2 regions of the Aeromicrobium sp. CF4.19 genome follow, and region 1 is predicted to be linked to the other one. Evidence: predicted binding sites of a transcription regulator. Region 1 holds the regulator's gene; the other holds the start of a gene.
What was found. Region 1 encodes LexA, which represses DNA repair genes until DNA is damaged. Its sites were predicted from a motif close to TCGAACANNTGTTCGA; they were not measured.
Positions count from the first base shown of each region.

Region 1 (7,907 bases):
AGGCCCGAGGCCATCAGCAGCGCGCCGAGGTTGGCGTAGCCGATGCCCAGCTGGCGGTAGGCGCGGGTGGTCTCACCGATCGGGTCGGTCGGGAAGTCCGCGAAGCAGATCGAGATGTCCATCGCCGTGATGATCAGCTCGACGCTCTTGACGAAGCGCTCCACGGCGAAGCTGCCGTCGGCCTCCAGGAACGTCAGCAGGTTCAGGCTGGCCAGGTTGCAGCTGGAGTTGTCCAGGTGCATGTACTCGCTGCACGGGTTGGACGCGGTGATGCGGCCCGTCTCCGGCGTGGTGTGCCAGTCGTTGATGGTGCCGTCGTACTGGATGCCGGGGTCGGCGCAGGCCCACGCGGCCTGGGCCATCTTGCCCCACAGGTCACCCGCGTCGATCTCCTCGATGACCTCACCGGTCATGCGACCACGCAGGCCGAAGGAGGTCTTCTCCTCCACTGCGCGCATGTACTCATCGCTGACGCGGACGGAGTTGTTGGCGTTCTGGTACTGCACCGACGTGATGTCGTTGCCGCCCAGGTCCATGTCGAAGCCGGCGTCGCGCAGGACGCGGATCTTCTCCTCCTCCTTCTCCTTGGTCTCCACGAACTCCACGATGTCGGGGTGGTCGACGTCCAGCACGACCATCTTGGCCGCGCGACGCGTGGCGCCACCGGACTTGATGGTGCCGGCGGAGGCATCGGCGCCGCGCATGAAGGAGACCGGGCCGGAGGCCGTGCCGCCGGAGGAGCGCAGCAGCTCCTTGGAGGAGCGGATCCGCGAGAGGTTGAGGCCGGCACCGGAGCCGCCCTTGAAGATCAGGCCCTCCTCGCGGTACCAGTTCAGGATCGAGTCCATCGAGTCGTCGACCGCGAGGATGAAGCAGGCGCTGACCTGCTGCGGGCTGGAGGTTCCCACGTTGAACCACACGGGGCTGTTGAAGCTGAAGACCTGGTGCAGGAGCATGTGCGTCAGCTCGTGCTCGAAGACCTCGGCGTCGGCGTCGGTGGCGAAGTAGCCGTTCTCCTTGCCGGACTTGACGTACGTCAGCACGACGCGGTCCAGCAGCTGGCGCAGGCTCTGCTCACGCTCGGGCGAGCCGACGGCACCGCGGAAGTACTTGGTCGTGACGATCGTGGAGGCGTTGACGCTCCAGGAGTCCGGGAACTCCACGCCGCGCTGCTCGAAGACGGTCTCGCCGGTCTTCCAGTTGGTCTGCACGACGTCGCGACGCTCCCACGTCACGGCGTCGTAGGGGTGCACACCCTCGGTGGTGAAGACGCGCTCGATGGTCAGGCCCTGACCCTTGGCGCGCTTGCTGCGTGGGGAACCCGTGGTTCCGTCGACCGTCTCCGTCATGCGACTGCTCCTGTGTGTCTCTCGCGATGTGTCGTGCTGAATGTGTAGAAAACTGGTGCTACTGCTCGGTGCTGGCCTCGGCGAGCTCGCCGTCGGCGGCTCGAGCCATCAGGTGGGCGATCTCGGCGGCGAAGTCGTCGACGGACTCAAAGGCCTTGTAGACGCTGGCGAAGCGCAGGTAAGCGACCTCGTCGAGCTCCTTGAGCGGCTCCAGGACCGCCAGTCCGATCTCGTGCGCGGGGATCTCGGCGAGCCCGGAGGCGCGCAGCGCATCCTCGACCTGCTGGCCCAGGCACGCGAGGTCGTCCTCGGAGACCGGTCGGCCCTTGCAGGCCTTGCGAACGCCGGCGACGGCCTTCTCGCGGGTGAAGGGCTCACTGGCCCCGGACCGCTTCACCACCATGAGCTGCATCTGCTCCACGGTGGTGAACCGCTTCTCGCACGAGACGCAGGCCCGGCGACGACGGATCGCCCCACCCTCGTCCGCGACCCGAGAGTCCAGGACCTTGGTGTCGATGTGCTTGCAGAACGGGCAGTGCATCAAGGGCCTCCTCTGGGGAAAACATCGGGACGACGGTGTGGATTCCGGCAGTTCCTGTGGGTAACCCTACTCATCCTGTGCAACTAGATGTGGAGAACTACACGGCTGTAAGTACTAGATCTAGTGGTGAGCGTACGCCTGCTGCGCAGGGCCATGCAAGTAGATTCGTCGGGTCCGCGGACATTTCTGCAGTACGCGACGTTTGCGCAGGTCAGGGCCGACAGAGCGCCACAACAGCCCCATCCGTCACGGCGTGGCGCGGCCCGTCGGCACCCGGTGTCGCCCCCCCAGCGGAGCCGGGGCCTTCCACTTCGGAACATCCAGGAGGATGATCGGTCCATGACCACACGACTCAACCCGTACCTCAACTTCCGCTCCCAGGCCCGCGAGGCCCTGGAGTTCTACCACTCCGCACTCGGCGGCACGATCGAGATGATGACCTTCGCCGACGGGGGCATGTCCGAGGGCCCGGCCGACGCGGACCTCATCATGCACGGCGCCGTCATCAGCGAGGACGGCCTGACGATCTTCGCCGCTGACACCCCGGCCTCCATGCCCGACCCCGTCGTCGGCACTGCCGTCAACATCTCGCTGTCCACGTACGAGGGCGACCTCACCCCCGTCTGGGACAAGCTCACCGAGGGTGCCGAGATCGTCCAGCCGTTCGAGCTCGCGCCCTGGGGTGACCGCTTCGGACTGTTCAACGACAAGTTCGGCATCGCGTGGCTCGTCAACCAGGGGCCCGGCGAGCCACCCGCCTGAGCGCCGTGCTCGCCGCTCCGGCCGCGAGCCACAGGCGCCCACGGGCGCGTTGCTAGGCTTTCGACGGCCTCGCCCCCTCTGAAAGGTCGTCCATGCGTCGCAGCATCGTCGCGCTCTGCCTGCTCGGAGCCGCCCTCGCCGGGTGCTCCAGCGAGATCGACGACACCCCCGACGAGGCGCCCACACCCGTGGAGGCCGAGGACACCGAGGCGCCCGCGACCGACGCGCTGGGCGCGATCACCGAGCTCCCGGCCGTGAGCCTGCGCTCGCTGGAGCTGCCCGAGGTGCCCGAGGGCCTGGACGCCGTCGACGTGACCACCGCGGCCGACACGGTCGGCGCGATGGCCCTGGACGCCTTCAACAACCGCGCCCGGTGGGACGCGGGCCCCTCCTCGGACGAGCAGCGCTCCCACCTGGGCATCGCCGGGCCACAATTCGCCGAGCAGGTGGAGACCTCTGAGGTGCTCGCCGACGGCGCGCCCACGGCGCAGCTCTTCGTCTCCTTCTTCGACCCCGACGCCCAGCCGATCGCCCAGCCGCGCGTCGTCGGGGCCCAGTGGGACGTGACAGAGGCCGAGACCGAGGACGGCCCCGTCCCGCTCGTGGCCCTGCAGGTGCACGCGATGTACCTCGTCGGCGACGAGGACGAGCCGCAGGCCGTCCTGATCAGGCGGACCATCGGACTGGGCGGCAACGACCTCGGGCGACTGGACGCGGAGAAGACCTGGCTGGTCGACACCGACCTCATCGGCGCCGACGAGTGCGCGTTCTACACCGAGGGCCTCATCTCCCCCACGTCCGACGAGCCCGACGTCACCGAGTACGAGGAGTTCCTCGACGAGGCCGAGTCGGAGGAGATCGACACCCCGCTGGAGCAGATGCCCCCGCTGGCGGGCCTGCGCGCCGAGGCCTGCGACTAGGACACGTCGGCCGCCGGCACGTCGACCTCGAGGTAGCGCAACGCGTCGTCCACCAGGCGGTGGGCGGCGATGCGGGCCCGGGCCGCGCTCGCCAAGGCCTGGCGCTTGATGAACGTCGCGTCCAGGCCCGCCTGCCGCACGGTCTCGGTGTCGTCGTCCACCCAGCGGGCGTACGTCTGCGGCGTCACCTCGGGATGGAACTGCCAGGCGATGGCCGGGGTGCCGAGGCTCTCGTCGATGAAGCACTGCGGCCCGTACCAGGAGGTGCCGAGCACGCGGGCCTGCTGCGGAGGCGTGAGGACATCGCGATGGAACTGCGCCCACGGCCCCTCGGGGCACAGGACGGGGTCGATGGTGTCGACCCGCTTCCAGCCCGCCTCTGGCTCGTCCCCGCGGTAGGACGCACCACCCAGGGCCCGAGCCAACAGCTGGGCGCCGAAGCAGATCCCCATGACGGGGGTGCCGGCTCGCAGGGACGAGCGGACCAAGGCCTCCTCCGCCGCGACCGGGCCGGCCCACCGGGGCTCGTGCGCCGAGCGCTCCGAGCCGAGCAGCAGCATCATGGCCGCGGGGGCGAGCTCGTCGTGCGCGACGACGGCATCGCGGTCGATCCACCCGAGCTCGAACCCGAGGGCGGCCAAGCGTTCGGTGACGTAGCCGCCCTCGCGGTCGGTGCCGTCGGCCACGACGTGGATGAGCATGCGCCCATTGTGCGCGGCCGCACCGATCACTCGTAGACCGGCACCGCCAGCTCGCGGCCCATCTGCAGCTCTCCGGCGCCGGAGAGCGAGTTCATCCGCATGATGTCGTCGACGGTCTCCCGCGGGTCACCGGCCGGGTTGGCGTCCCCGGCGATCTGCCAGAGGGTCTCGCCCGGCTGCACGGTGACCACCGTGGTGGCCGGAACGTCGCCGCGCTCGCCGGTGGCGGTGACCGACGGGCCGAACGCGACGGCGAGCAGCACGAGTGCAACCAGGGCCGCGAGCAGGACGACCAGCCGGCCACGCCGGGTGAGCCGAAGCTCCGGGCTGGAGAAGGACGGGTACGAGGTGAGGGAGATGGTGCTCATGGGGTGCCTCCAAGGGGGAAGTGAGACGGGGGTGTGGAGTTTGGGGTGTCCGACCGAACCTCCGCGATGTCACTCGATTCCGGGCCGCTGGATGCGAACTGGAACAGACGTTCGATCGAACACGTGTACGACACTACGACAGCCGACCGACAAAAGCAGCCCCCAATCGAACAGGAAGGCGAGTACACCATCACAATCCCTGCAATTCCGGCGAAAGAAGGATCGAAAGAATGTTCTTCTCGGCGTGTCAGGACCCGGGAGGACCCCGCAGGATCGGCTCCCTTCGGCACCCAGGGCTGCGCGGGGCCATCCGGCTGGGCCTGGTCGCGACGAGCACGACCGCCACTCCGCGGGGTCCGATCGGCCACGACACGCTCTCGAACAGGTGTTTGGATGTGTCCGAGATCGCGGCTACCGTATGGCCATGAGCGACGACACCACCACGGACCAGGCCGAGGAGACGCGACCCAAGCGCGGGCGTCCCAAGGGATCACGCAACTCCCCGCGCGAGCTGCCCGACGGCCCGGTCGATGAGATGACCGGCCTGACCGCCCGCCAGCAGAAGATCCTGATCTTCCTGCGCGAGATGATCGAGAAGCACGGCTACCCGCCCAGCATGCGTGAGATCGGCGTGGCCGTGGGCCTGGCCAGCACGTCCTCGGTGGCGCACCAGCTGCGCGTCCTGGAGCGTCTGGGCTACGTCAAGCGCGACCCCAACCGACCGCGAGCCCTGGAGATCTTCCTGCCCGAGGTACTCAAGGCCCGCAAGACGCTGGGCCCGGCCGATGAGTCCGAGGGCGACGCCACCGGCATCGGTGACGCCCGCCCGGCCGCCACCTACGTCCCGATGGTCGGCAAGATCGCCGCCGGTGGGCCCATCCTGGCCGAGGAGCTCGTCGAGGACGTGCTCCCTCTGCCCGCGTCACTGGTCGGCGACGGCACGCTCTTCCTGCTGCAGGTGCAGGGCGACTCGATGATCGACGCCGCCATCTGCGAGGGCGACTTCGTGGTGGTGCGCCAGCAGCCGACGGCCGAGAACGGCGAGGTCGTGGCCGCGATGCTCGACGGCGAGGCCACGGTCAAGACCTTCCAGCGCACCGACGGCCACGTCTGGCTGATGCCGCACAACGACGACTACTCCCCCATCGACGGCACCCACGCCACCATCCTGGGCAAGGTCACCGCGGTCCTGCGCCGACTCTGATCCCCCTGCCCTGATCGCCCTGCCCTGATCCGCCGAGGCGGACCCCGACCTCACTCCTGCTCGTCGAGTCGTCGCAACGCGGCGAGCACGATGGAACGGTCGGTGGTCCGCCACATCGGGGGCAGCGACGCTGCCAGGAAGCTGCCGTAGCGGGCCGTGGCGATCCGTGGGTCCAGGATCGCCACGACACCCTTGTCGTCGCCACGACGGATCAAGCGGCCCGCGCCCTGGGCGAGAAGCAGCGCGGCGTGGCCGGCGGCCACGGTCATGAAGCCGTTGCCGCCACGCTTCTCCACCAGGCGTTGACGGGCGCTCATCAGCGGGTCGTCCGGACGCGGGAACGGGATGCGGTCGATGATCACCAGCTGGCAGGTGTCTCCCGGCAGGTCCACCCCCTGCCAGAGGCTGAGCGTGCCGAACAGGCAGGTGGACGGCTCCTTGGCGAAGCGCCGGGCCAGCTCGGGCAGCTGGGCGTCGCCCTGGCACCAGATGTCCAGGTCCGGCAGCCGCTCCCGCGTGGCCTCGGCCGCGGCCTCTGCCGCCCGGCGGGAGGAGAACAGCCCGAGCGTCCGCCCGCCCGCCGCCTCCACGAGGGCTGCGATCTCGTCCAGCTGGGCCTCCTGCAACCCGTCGCGGCCCGGCGGCGGCAGGTGCTTGGCGACGTAGAGGATGCCCTGGCGCGTGTAGTCGAACGGTGAGCCGACGTCGATGCCCTGCCAGGTGGACTCCCCCTCCGCCGGCTGGGACGTCAGACCGAGCGACGCGGCGAGCGGGTCGAAGCCACCGCCCAGCGTCAGCGTGGCACTGGTGAGCACGACCGTCTTGGTGCCGAAGAGCTTCTCGCGCAGCGCGCCGGAGACGTCGATCGGAGCCACGCGCAGCTGTGGTCCGCCGCGGGACTCCCCCAGCCAGAGCACCTCGGTCTCGCGGCTCGTGGCCATCCGGTCGGCCACCTGCCGGACCTCCTCCAGCATCGCCTTGGCCTGCTGGCGGCCGGCGTCCTCGGCGTCGGTGGGCGTGTCCTTGCCGAAGGCCGACAGTGCCTGCCGTGCGGCGTCGCGCACCATCTGCAGCCCCTCCAGCAGGGCCTCCTGGGGTGCGTCGATCCGGCCGACGTCGGTCGCGGCCATCGCCGCTGCCAACGCATCGGCCGACTCGGTCAGGTCGTCCACCGCGCGGCTGCCGCGCTCGTCGGAGAGGTGCCCCCGCGCGCGTCGCGAGGCACGCTCCACGGTGCCCGCGTCCAGCTCGTCGGTGGCGGCCTGCGTGACCCGGGCGGCCAGCTCGTGGGCCTCGTCGACGACGACGGCGTCGTACTCCGGGAGCATCGGGACGCCGTCGATGGCGTCGATGGCCAGCAGCGCGTGGTTGGTGACCACGAGATCGGCCTGCTGGGCGTCCTCACGGGCCCGCTCGGCGAAGCACTCCAGGGCGTGCGCGCAGCGAGAGGCGCCCAGGCACTCCCGGTGGTTGACGCTGACCTGACGCCACGCCCGCTCGGAGTGCGCCGGGGCGGCGTCGCGGTCACCGACGTGCGAGCCCTTGGCCTGCTCCTCGGCCCACTCCCGCAGCGCGACGACCTCCGCGCCCAGGGCACCCTCGGGGACCTCGACGAGCACGCCCTGGTCGTCGGGAGCGCCCTCGCGGACCCGGTGCAGGCAGGCGTAGTTGGCGCGACCCTTCACCACGGCGGTGTGCGGCACCTGGGCGTCGGCGCTCGTGGCGGCCTTGCGCAGCGCCGGGATGTCCCGCTCCACCAGCTGGTGCTGCAGGTTCAGCGTCGCCGTGGCCACCACGACCCGCTTGCCGTGCAGGGCACTGGGCACCAGGTACCCCAGCGACTTGCCGGTGCCCGTGCCCGCCTGCACCAGCAGGTGCGTCCCGGAGGACAACGACTCCGCGACGGCCTCGGCCATCGTCACCTGTCCCGGCCGCTCCGCACCTCCGATGGACGTGACGGCGGCGGCGAGGAGGTCGGGGACCGAGGCAGGCATGCGCCCGAGCCTATGCCCGGGCCCGGACCGGGCACGGCGGCCGTCCACAGCGACGCGCGACGCCGGGT
Region 1 is NZ_JBIMEU010000008.1:122,488-130,394, reverse strand. It holds gene ACHAAC_RS15600 (vitamin B12-dependent ribonucleotide reductase) at 1-1,349, opposite strand, end outside; gene nrdR (transcriptional regulator NrdR) at 1,408-1,890, opposite strand; gene ACHAAC_RS15590 (VOC family protein) at 2,230-2,652, shown strand; gene ACHAAC_RS15585 (hypothetical protein) at 2,745-3,572, shown strand; gene ACHAAC_RS15580 (type 1 glutamine amidotransferase) at 3,569-4,273, opposite strand; gene ACHAAC_RS15575 (LysM peptidoglycan-binding domain-containing protein) at 4,300-4,641, opposite strand; gene lexA (transcriptional repressor LexA) at 5,066-5,845, shown strand; gene ACHAAC_RS15565 (ATP-dependent DNA helicase) at 5,896-7,839, opposite strand.

Region 2 (7,907 bases), on a different contig from region 1:
CGGGTCCGGGAAGTGGCTGATCCGAAGTGTCGATGTGCGGGGGCAGGTCGACCGCGCTGGATTCTTGAGACGCCCCGCAGTGCCCTCCCGGACCCGCGCTGGCGCGTTCTGCGTCGGCGAGGAGCTGTCGGTAGACGGCGTCGGAGATCCTGCGTTTGAGGCATCTGATCGCCTCGAGTGGCTTCTTGCCCTCGGCTCGCTTGCGTCGGTAGTAGGTCCGGCCCTCGGTGTCCAGGCGCAGCTGGGTGACCGCGGCGATGTGGATCATGTGGTTCATCCGCCGGTTCCCGGCTCGTGAGAGTCGGTGGCGGTTCTGCTCGCCTGAGGATGCGTCCAGGGGTGCGGTGCCAGTCCAGGAGGCGAACCGGTTGCGGTCGGCGAAGCGGGAGACGTCTCCGACGTCGGCCAGGATGCGAGCGGCAACCACGGGACCAACGCCGTGCAGGTCCATGAGCGTGGATCCGCGGGCGAGCACGATGGCTTTGAGCTCGGCGGTGGCCTTCTTGATCTTGGCCTCGACCGCGATCAGCTCGGTGAGCTCGTCGGCGGCAATCCGGCGCCGGGTCTTGCCGGCGATGTCACGGGGTCGCACTGATGCGAGCATCTTCTTGGCCTGGCCGGTGGTGATGTCGCGTTTGGCCTGTCCTGGCAAGAGTTCGGCCAGCAGGGCCTGGAGTCGGTCGACTGTCTGGACCCGGCGTCGGGTGGGTGCTTCACGACGGTCGGTGAGCATTCGCAGTGCCTCCAGCTCGCCGTCGATCTGAAGCACTTGCAGGGTGCCGGTGCGGACCGCGACGATCGCGATGGAGTGGGCGTCGCGGGCGTCGGTCTTGCGGTTGTGTCCGGTGTCGAAGAGTCGGACCCGGGCGGCAAGCTTGGCCGGGACGTCCACGACCTGCTCGCCGGCTTCGAGCAGCCGCTGGGCCAAGGGCCGTCCGACACCGTTGGCGCCCTCGACTGCCCAGCGTCGCTCCGGCCAGGACTTCGCATAGGTGAGCATCGCCTTGTAGCCGGCGTGGTCGGTGCTGAACCGGCCAGCACCCAGTAGCTGCTCACGTTGGTCGACGACCTCTATCGTCGCCGACAGTTTGTGGGGATCCACCCCGATGATCACGTGTTTCATGTGCTGCTCCCGCCTGTACTCGCTGTGGTGTGGACGGCGAGGTGGGCATTGCTACTACGAGCAGGGCAGTCCCTTCTTGAGCCACGCCTCGTCACAGTGCCCGACGGGCAGCAGACCGATTGTGAGCCACACCCGAGTCCGGGCGGGCAGCCGCATTGAGAGCTTCCCGCCGGGCACCTAGACCGAGTCTGGCCAGACACCGGCCCTAAGGGAATCCTCTAGTAGCCGCGTTCGGCCCGAGACGGCGAAGTCGGTCGTACGCATGGTTGCGCCGAGACGGATTCGTACCTGCAGACAACACCATGTTGTGGCGCTTAGACTCTCTGATCCCATCGTCGAGCCCAGAGGTGGCTGAGATGTCCGCAGCGAGACATCGAACCGCGTTCGTATGGACCGCGATAGCGATCTTCATCTTGGGCGTTCTCGGTGCTTGCAGGTCTGATCAAAACACGCCCTCCGCCACCGATCCTGCTCCCGACGTCACTAATGACGTCCCGACGCTGCTGGTGAACCAAGGTGCAGACGGGCGTTTCGGAGCACTGGTGAGCGGCATGGTTGAGGTCAACGACCAGGATTGTCTGACCGTCGGCGGAAATCTCCTCATCGCTCCCGAAGGCTCCTTCCTGCACGGCGATGGCAAGACCCTCCACCTGACCGGATACGAGCTCGTAGACGTCGGCAACGAGGTTCAGCTTGGCGGTGGGCAAGAAGATCTGCCGATCGAGGCGGTGGATGAAGAGCATCGAGCCTGTCTCTCTCCGGATGCGACGTCGGCAACCATCGAGGCCATCGCCCCTGGGCCAGGCCCATCGGCCAAGTGGATTGACCGAGGACGAACTTTCGCAGTGGTCACCCACGGAAGCTCTTCCTGCCCACCTACGGCCACCGAGATCACTGGTGCGAACGATTCGGTGACGATCACGTTCAGCGACGCGAGCAAGAGGGTCTGTACCGCCGACTTCGCGCCCACGACCCAGGAGTTCGATCTGCCATCCGAGACCGATGCCACCCAAGTCGTCGTCACCTTGCTGGGGCTGAACAATGGCAGCCAGACCTTGATGCTCCACTGATGGTGGACACCGACCACGTTCGGCGTGCTCACGGTTGCCAAAGTCCCGCCGTCGAGCTTGCTCCGGGCTGCACCGACTGGGAAGTCATACCGCCGCTAAGGCACTAGGTGGTAGTCGCAAATGCACCCTCCCTTCACAGTGAGAAGCGGCCGCGCCAGGGGCGGGGGACCAGGCAGGGCGTGGCGCAACGCGCGGCACTCGACGCCGGCGCCCGATCCGAGCTCGATCCTCGCCGTCTGAGCCGTCGCGCTCGGCTCTGGTTGACCGGCGACGTGAGTCGTGAAACCGCTCGAATTGCAGACTTCAACACTTGTGCTCGAACAAGTGTTCGACTATGATTGATGCATGCACACCCTCTCCGCGCAGCAGACGCTCCTGGCGGCGCTGCCGGGTGTGGAGGTGTTCGATGATCGGGAGGCTCTGCTCGCGATTCAAACTGCTGAGAACGCCCTGGCGGCGATGAAGGCCGAGCGGCTTGCGGCGGTCGAGGAGACCCGGTCGTACGAGCTGGACGGTGCGTCGTCCCTGACGGCATGGGCTCGTGCCCGGCTCCGTCTGGCGCCGGGGGAGAACAAGCAGCTGGTCGCCGCCGCGCGGACTGGCCACGACCTGCCGGGCGTGGGCGAAGCCCTCCGTGCCGGCCGGATCGGCACCGCCCACACCGCGCTGTTCTCCTACGGACTCAAGCACCTTGGGCACGACGTGATGTCAGAGGCCAGCCCCTGGCTGCTCGACGTCGCCCAGGCATCGGAGCCCAAGGACCTGCGCCAAGTGATCCGCTCCCTCCGCGCCGCCGTCTACCCCGACTCGCTGGACGAGGCCTGGATTCGCGGCATGGACAAGCAGGACATTCAGCTCAACGCCGTCCCCGACGGGTTCCACCTGACTGGATTCCTGAACGCGGTCACCGGCGCCAAGTTTCACGCCATCCTGTCCTCCCTCGGGGCACCCCGCGACGCCGACGACCTCCGAACCGGCGCCCAGCGGCGCATCGACGGTCTCGATGAGCTCCTCACGACAGCCCTCGAGCATGGCCTCCCGTCAGACAAGGGCGTACGACCCCAGCTCATGGTCCTCGCACCACTCGACGCCGCGCAGGAGGCCCAGCGCGCAGCAACCGAGCAGGACATTCCCACCCGCATCGGCCCGCCGGCCGAGCTCGTCGGCTTCGGCGCCATCGGGCCCAAGCTCCTCGGATACCTCGCCTGCGGCTCCGACGTCACCGGCGTCCTCACCCGTGACGACGCCCCGGTCGCAGACGTCCTCAACGTCGGCCGGACGCAGCGACTGGCGACCCTCAAGCAGCGTCGCGTCGTCATCACCCGTCAGAACGGTGTCTGCGCCGCACCCGGCTGCTCGAACACCCACCTCGACATTCACCACGCCGTGTGGTGGTCACGCGGTGGGCGCACCGACATCGACCAGCTCGTCGGCTTGTGCCCGAGATGCCACACTCTCGTGCACCGGGAGCTGCTCATCGTCCGAGCGCTCGGCAGGGGCAGGTTCGACTTCGGCCGGAGCGACGGCCGGCCCCTGGCGAGCCAGCCACCACCGGCCCGCACCGCCCATCGCGAGCTCGGCACCATCCGCCGCATCGCCCGACAACTGCAGCACCAGCGGAACCATCATCAGGTCCCGATGCGGATCTGACGTGCCCGGTGTCAGTCGATACTCACCAGCGGGGATGGACCTCGGCGCGGAGCTCGCGGTCATAGAGGTCGCGCACCGCGGCGAGCAGGTCGTCGTCGATGGTGACGTCGGCGGCCGCCGCGTTGGCCCGGGCCTGCTCCGGCGAGCGGGCTCCCGGGATCACGGTGCTGACGCCCTCCTGGGCCACGACCCAGGCCAGGGCGAGCTGGGCGGGGGTGACGCCCTCGGGGGCCAGCTCGGCGAACTGCGTCGCGGCCCGGACCCCGGTCTCGAAGTCCACTCCGGAGAAGGTCTCACCGACGTCGAAGGCCTGGCCCTGGCGGTTGAAGGTGCGGTGGTCATCAGGCGCGAAGGTGGTCTCGTTCGTGTACCGGCCGCTCAGCAGCCCGCTGGCCAGCGGGACCCGGGCGATGATGCCCACGCCCGCCTCCCGCGCGGCGGGCAGCACCTCGTCCAGCGGCTTGAGCCGGAAGGCGTTGAGGATGATCTGCACGGTGGCCGTGCCGGGCCGGGCGATGGCCGCGAGGGCCTGCTCGCAGGTCTCGACACTCACGCCGTAGGCGGCGACGACCTCCTCCTGCACGAGCGTGTCGAGCGCGTCGTAGGTCGCCTCGTCGTCCAGGACCGAGCCCGGAGGACAGTGCAGCTGGACCAGGTCGAGCGTGTCGACACCGAGGTTGGCGCGGGACCGGTCGGTCCAGGCCCGGAAGTTCTCCAGCACGTAGCTCTGGGGCACCTGCTCGGCCCGGCGGCCCATCTTGGTGGCGACCGTGACGTCCAGCCCGGGATGGGCGGCCCGGAACTCGGCGATGACCTTCTCGCTGCGACCGTCTCCGTACACGTCGGCCGTGTCGAGGAACGTGACCCCGGACTCGACGGACGCCTCCAGGACGGACAGCGCCTGCTCGGTGGTGACGTCACCCCAGTCGGCACCCAGCTGCCACGTCCCCAGCCCCACGACCGAGACCTCGCGGCCGGTCCTTCCCAAGCGTCGATGCTCCATGGCCCGAGACTACGGTCCACGAACACGCTCGGCGACATCGCTCAAGAGCAGCGTCGTGCGGCCGCGAGCACTAGGCTCACGACATGGACCGACGCATCTTCGGCATCGAGAACGAGTACGGCGTCACGTGCTCGTTCAAGGGCCAGCGCCGGCTCTCGCCCGACGAGGTCGCCCGGTACCTGTTCCGCCGGGTCGTGTCCTGGGGACGCAGCAGCAACGTCTTCCTGCGCAACGGTGCCCGCCTCTACCTCGACGTCGGCAGCCACCCCGAGTACGCCACCCCGGAGTGCGACGACATCGTCGACCTCGTGACCCACGACCGGGCGGGGGAGCGGGTCCTGGAGGGGCTCATGCTCGACGCCCAGGCCCGCCTGGCCGACGACGGCGTCGAGGGCGACATCTACCTCTTCAAGAACAACACCGACTCTGCCGGCAACTCCTACGGCTGCCACGAGAACTACCTCGTGGGCCGCGGGGGCGAGTTCGCCCGCATGGCCGACGTCCTGATCCCCTTCCTCGTCTCCCGGCAGATCATCTGCGGGGCCGGAAAGGTCCAGCAGACGCCGCGCGGCACGATCTACTCCGTCAGCCAGCGCGCCGAGCACATCTGGGAGGGCGTCTCCAGCGCCACCACCCGCTCCCGGCCCATCATCAACACCCGCGACGAGCCGCACGCCGACGCCGAGCGGTTCCGACGCCTGCACGTCATCGTCGGCGACTCCAACATGAGCGAGACCACCACGATGCTCAAGGTCGCCACCACCGACCTCGTGCTGCGGATGATCGAGGCTGGCGTCTCGATGCGCGACCTCACCCTGGACAACCCGATCCGCGCCATCCGCGAGATCTCCCACGACATGACCGGGCGTCGCAAGGTGCTGCTGGCCAACGGGCGAGAGATGTCCGCGCTGGAGATCCAGGCGGAGTACTTCGGCAAGGCGGCGGAGTTCGTGGACCGCCACGGCCTGCACACCCCGACCATCGACCGCACGATGGACCTGTGGGAGCGCTGCCTGAAGGCGGTCGAGTCCGAGGACCTCTCCCTCGTGGAGCGCGAGATCGACTGGGTGATCAAGTTCCGGCTCCTCGATCGCTACCGGACGACCCACGGGCTCAGCTGGGCCGACCCGCGCATCGCCCAGCTGGACCTCGCGTACCACGACATCCGGCGTGACCGCGGCATCTTCTACCTGCTGGAGAACCGCGGGTCAGTGGCCCGTGTCACCCGCGACCTCGACGTCTTCACCGCCAAGTCGGTGCCACCCCAGACCACCCGGGCCCGGCTCCGGGGCGACTTCATCAAGCGCGCCCAGGAGCGGCGCCGCGACTTCACCGTCGACTGGGTGCACCTCAAGCTCAACGACCAGGCCCAGCGGACCGTGCTGTGCAAGGACCCCTTCCGCTCCCACGACGAACGGGTCCAGCGACTCATCGACGGCATGTAGGCGACGCTCAGCGTCCTCTTGGGACCCGCGGCTAGTGTGACCGAGGCCTTGTCCCCGTCAGAAGGTTCTCCTGTGCGCCGCATCCTGGCACTCGCCCTGACCAGCACCCTCGTCCTCGCTGGATGTGGTGGCTCCTCCGGTGCAGGGCTCGAGGACATCACGATCGGTGAGGGTGCCAACCCGTCCGTGGACGTCCCCGAGGACTTCGAGGCCGACTCCACCGACACCCGTGTGGTCAACGAGGGCAACGGCGAGGAGCTCGCCGACGGCGACAGCGTCAAGGTCAACTACGTCGCCGTGAACGGACGCACGGGGGAGCAGTTCGACAACTCCTTCACCGGTGACTCACCCATGACCGTCCCGCTGCAGCAGGACGCCGTCATGCCCGGGTTCGTGAAGGGACTGTCGGGCCAGAAGGTGGGCAGCCGGGTCCTGGTGGCCATCGCGCCCGAGGACGGGTTCGGCGCCGCCCAGGATGCGCTCGGCATCCAGGCGGACGACTCGATGGTCTTCCTGTTCGACATCGTCGCCAAGGTGCCCACCGAGGCCAGCGGCGAGGAGCAGGACGTCCCCGAGAGCGTCCCGGAGATCACCACCGAGGACGACGAGGTCACCGGCTTCGAGTCCACCGACGAGACCGCCGACGCCCCGAGCAAGGGCGCGGAGTCCCGCTCCTGGGTGGCCATCAAGGGTGAGGGCGACGAGATCACCGCCGAGAACCCCTCGATCACCGCGCACTACGTGGGGCAGGTCTACCCCGACGGCGAGGTCTTCGACTCCAGCTGGGAGCGCGGCTCGCCCAGTCCGTTCCAGCTGCAGCAGCTCTATCCCTGCTGGCAGGAGCAGGTCCCCGGCAACACCGTCGGGAGCCGGATCATCATCGAGTGCCCGCCCGGCACGGGGGGCCAGCAGCCGCCCGAGGGCGCGGACGAGAACGACACGCTGCTGTTCGTGGTCGACTTGCTCGACGCCTCCTGACATCCTCGTCTCGTGGCCGACCGCAAGACCGAGAGGTTGATGAACCTCATCTTCGCGCTGCTGGCGACCCGTCAGTACCTCTCCAAGGAGCAGATCCGCCAGGCCATCGCGGACTACCGCGAGTCCGGCCAGCAGGCGTTCGAGCGCAAGTTCGAGCGCGACAAGGAGGAGCTGCGCGAGCTCGGCATCACCGTCGAGATGGGCGGCAACGACAAGTACTTCGACGACGAGCAGGGCTACCGCATCCGCCGCGACGAGGTGGAGCTGCCGGACCTGGACCTGACGCGCGAGGAGGCCGCCGTCCTCGGCCTCGCCGCGCAGGTGTGGGAGCACGCCGGCCTGGCGCAGGACGCCACGACCGCCCTCGTCAAGCTCAAGGCCGCCGGCGTCACCGTGGACCCCGAGATCGTGCGGATGGCAGAGCCCAAGCTCTCGGCCAACGAACCGGCGTTCGACGCCATGTGGCAGGCCTCGACCTCGCGGATCCCGGTGGCCTTCGACTACCGCCGCCCGGGCCTGGAGCCCTCGCGGCGGCACGTCCAGCCCTGGGGGGTCATCTCGTGGCGGGGTCGCTGGTACCTCGGCGGCTTCGACGTCGACCGCGAGGCACCTCGGGTCTTCCGGTTGTCCCGCGTCGT
Region 2 is NZ_JBIMEU010000002.1:382,087-389,993, reverse strand. It holds gene ACHAAC_RS06480 (IS110 family transposase) at 1-1,123, opposite strand, end outside; gene ACHAAC_RS06475 (hypothetical protein) at 1,480-2,193, shown strand; gene ACHAAC_RS06470 (DUF222 domain-containing protein) at 2,539-3,843, shown strand; gene ACHAAC_RS06465 (aldo/keto reductase) at 3,866-4,846, opposite strand; gene pafA (Pup--protein ligase) at 4,930-6,291, shown strand; gene ACHAAC_RS06455 (FKBP-type peptidyl-prolyl cis-trans isomerase) at 6,364-7,269, shown strand; gene ACHAAC_RS06450 (helix-turn-helix transcriptional regulator) at 7,282-7,907, shown strand, end outside.
Region 2: ACHAAC_RS06470 (DUF222 domain-containing protein) is a predicted target of LexA. The motif match lies at 2,510-2,525, and genes of this name have one in related genera.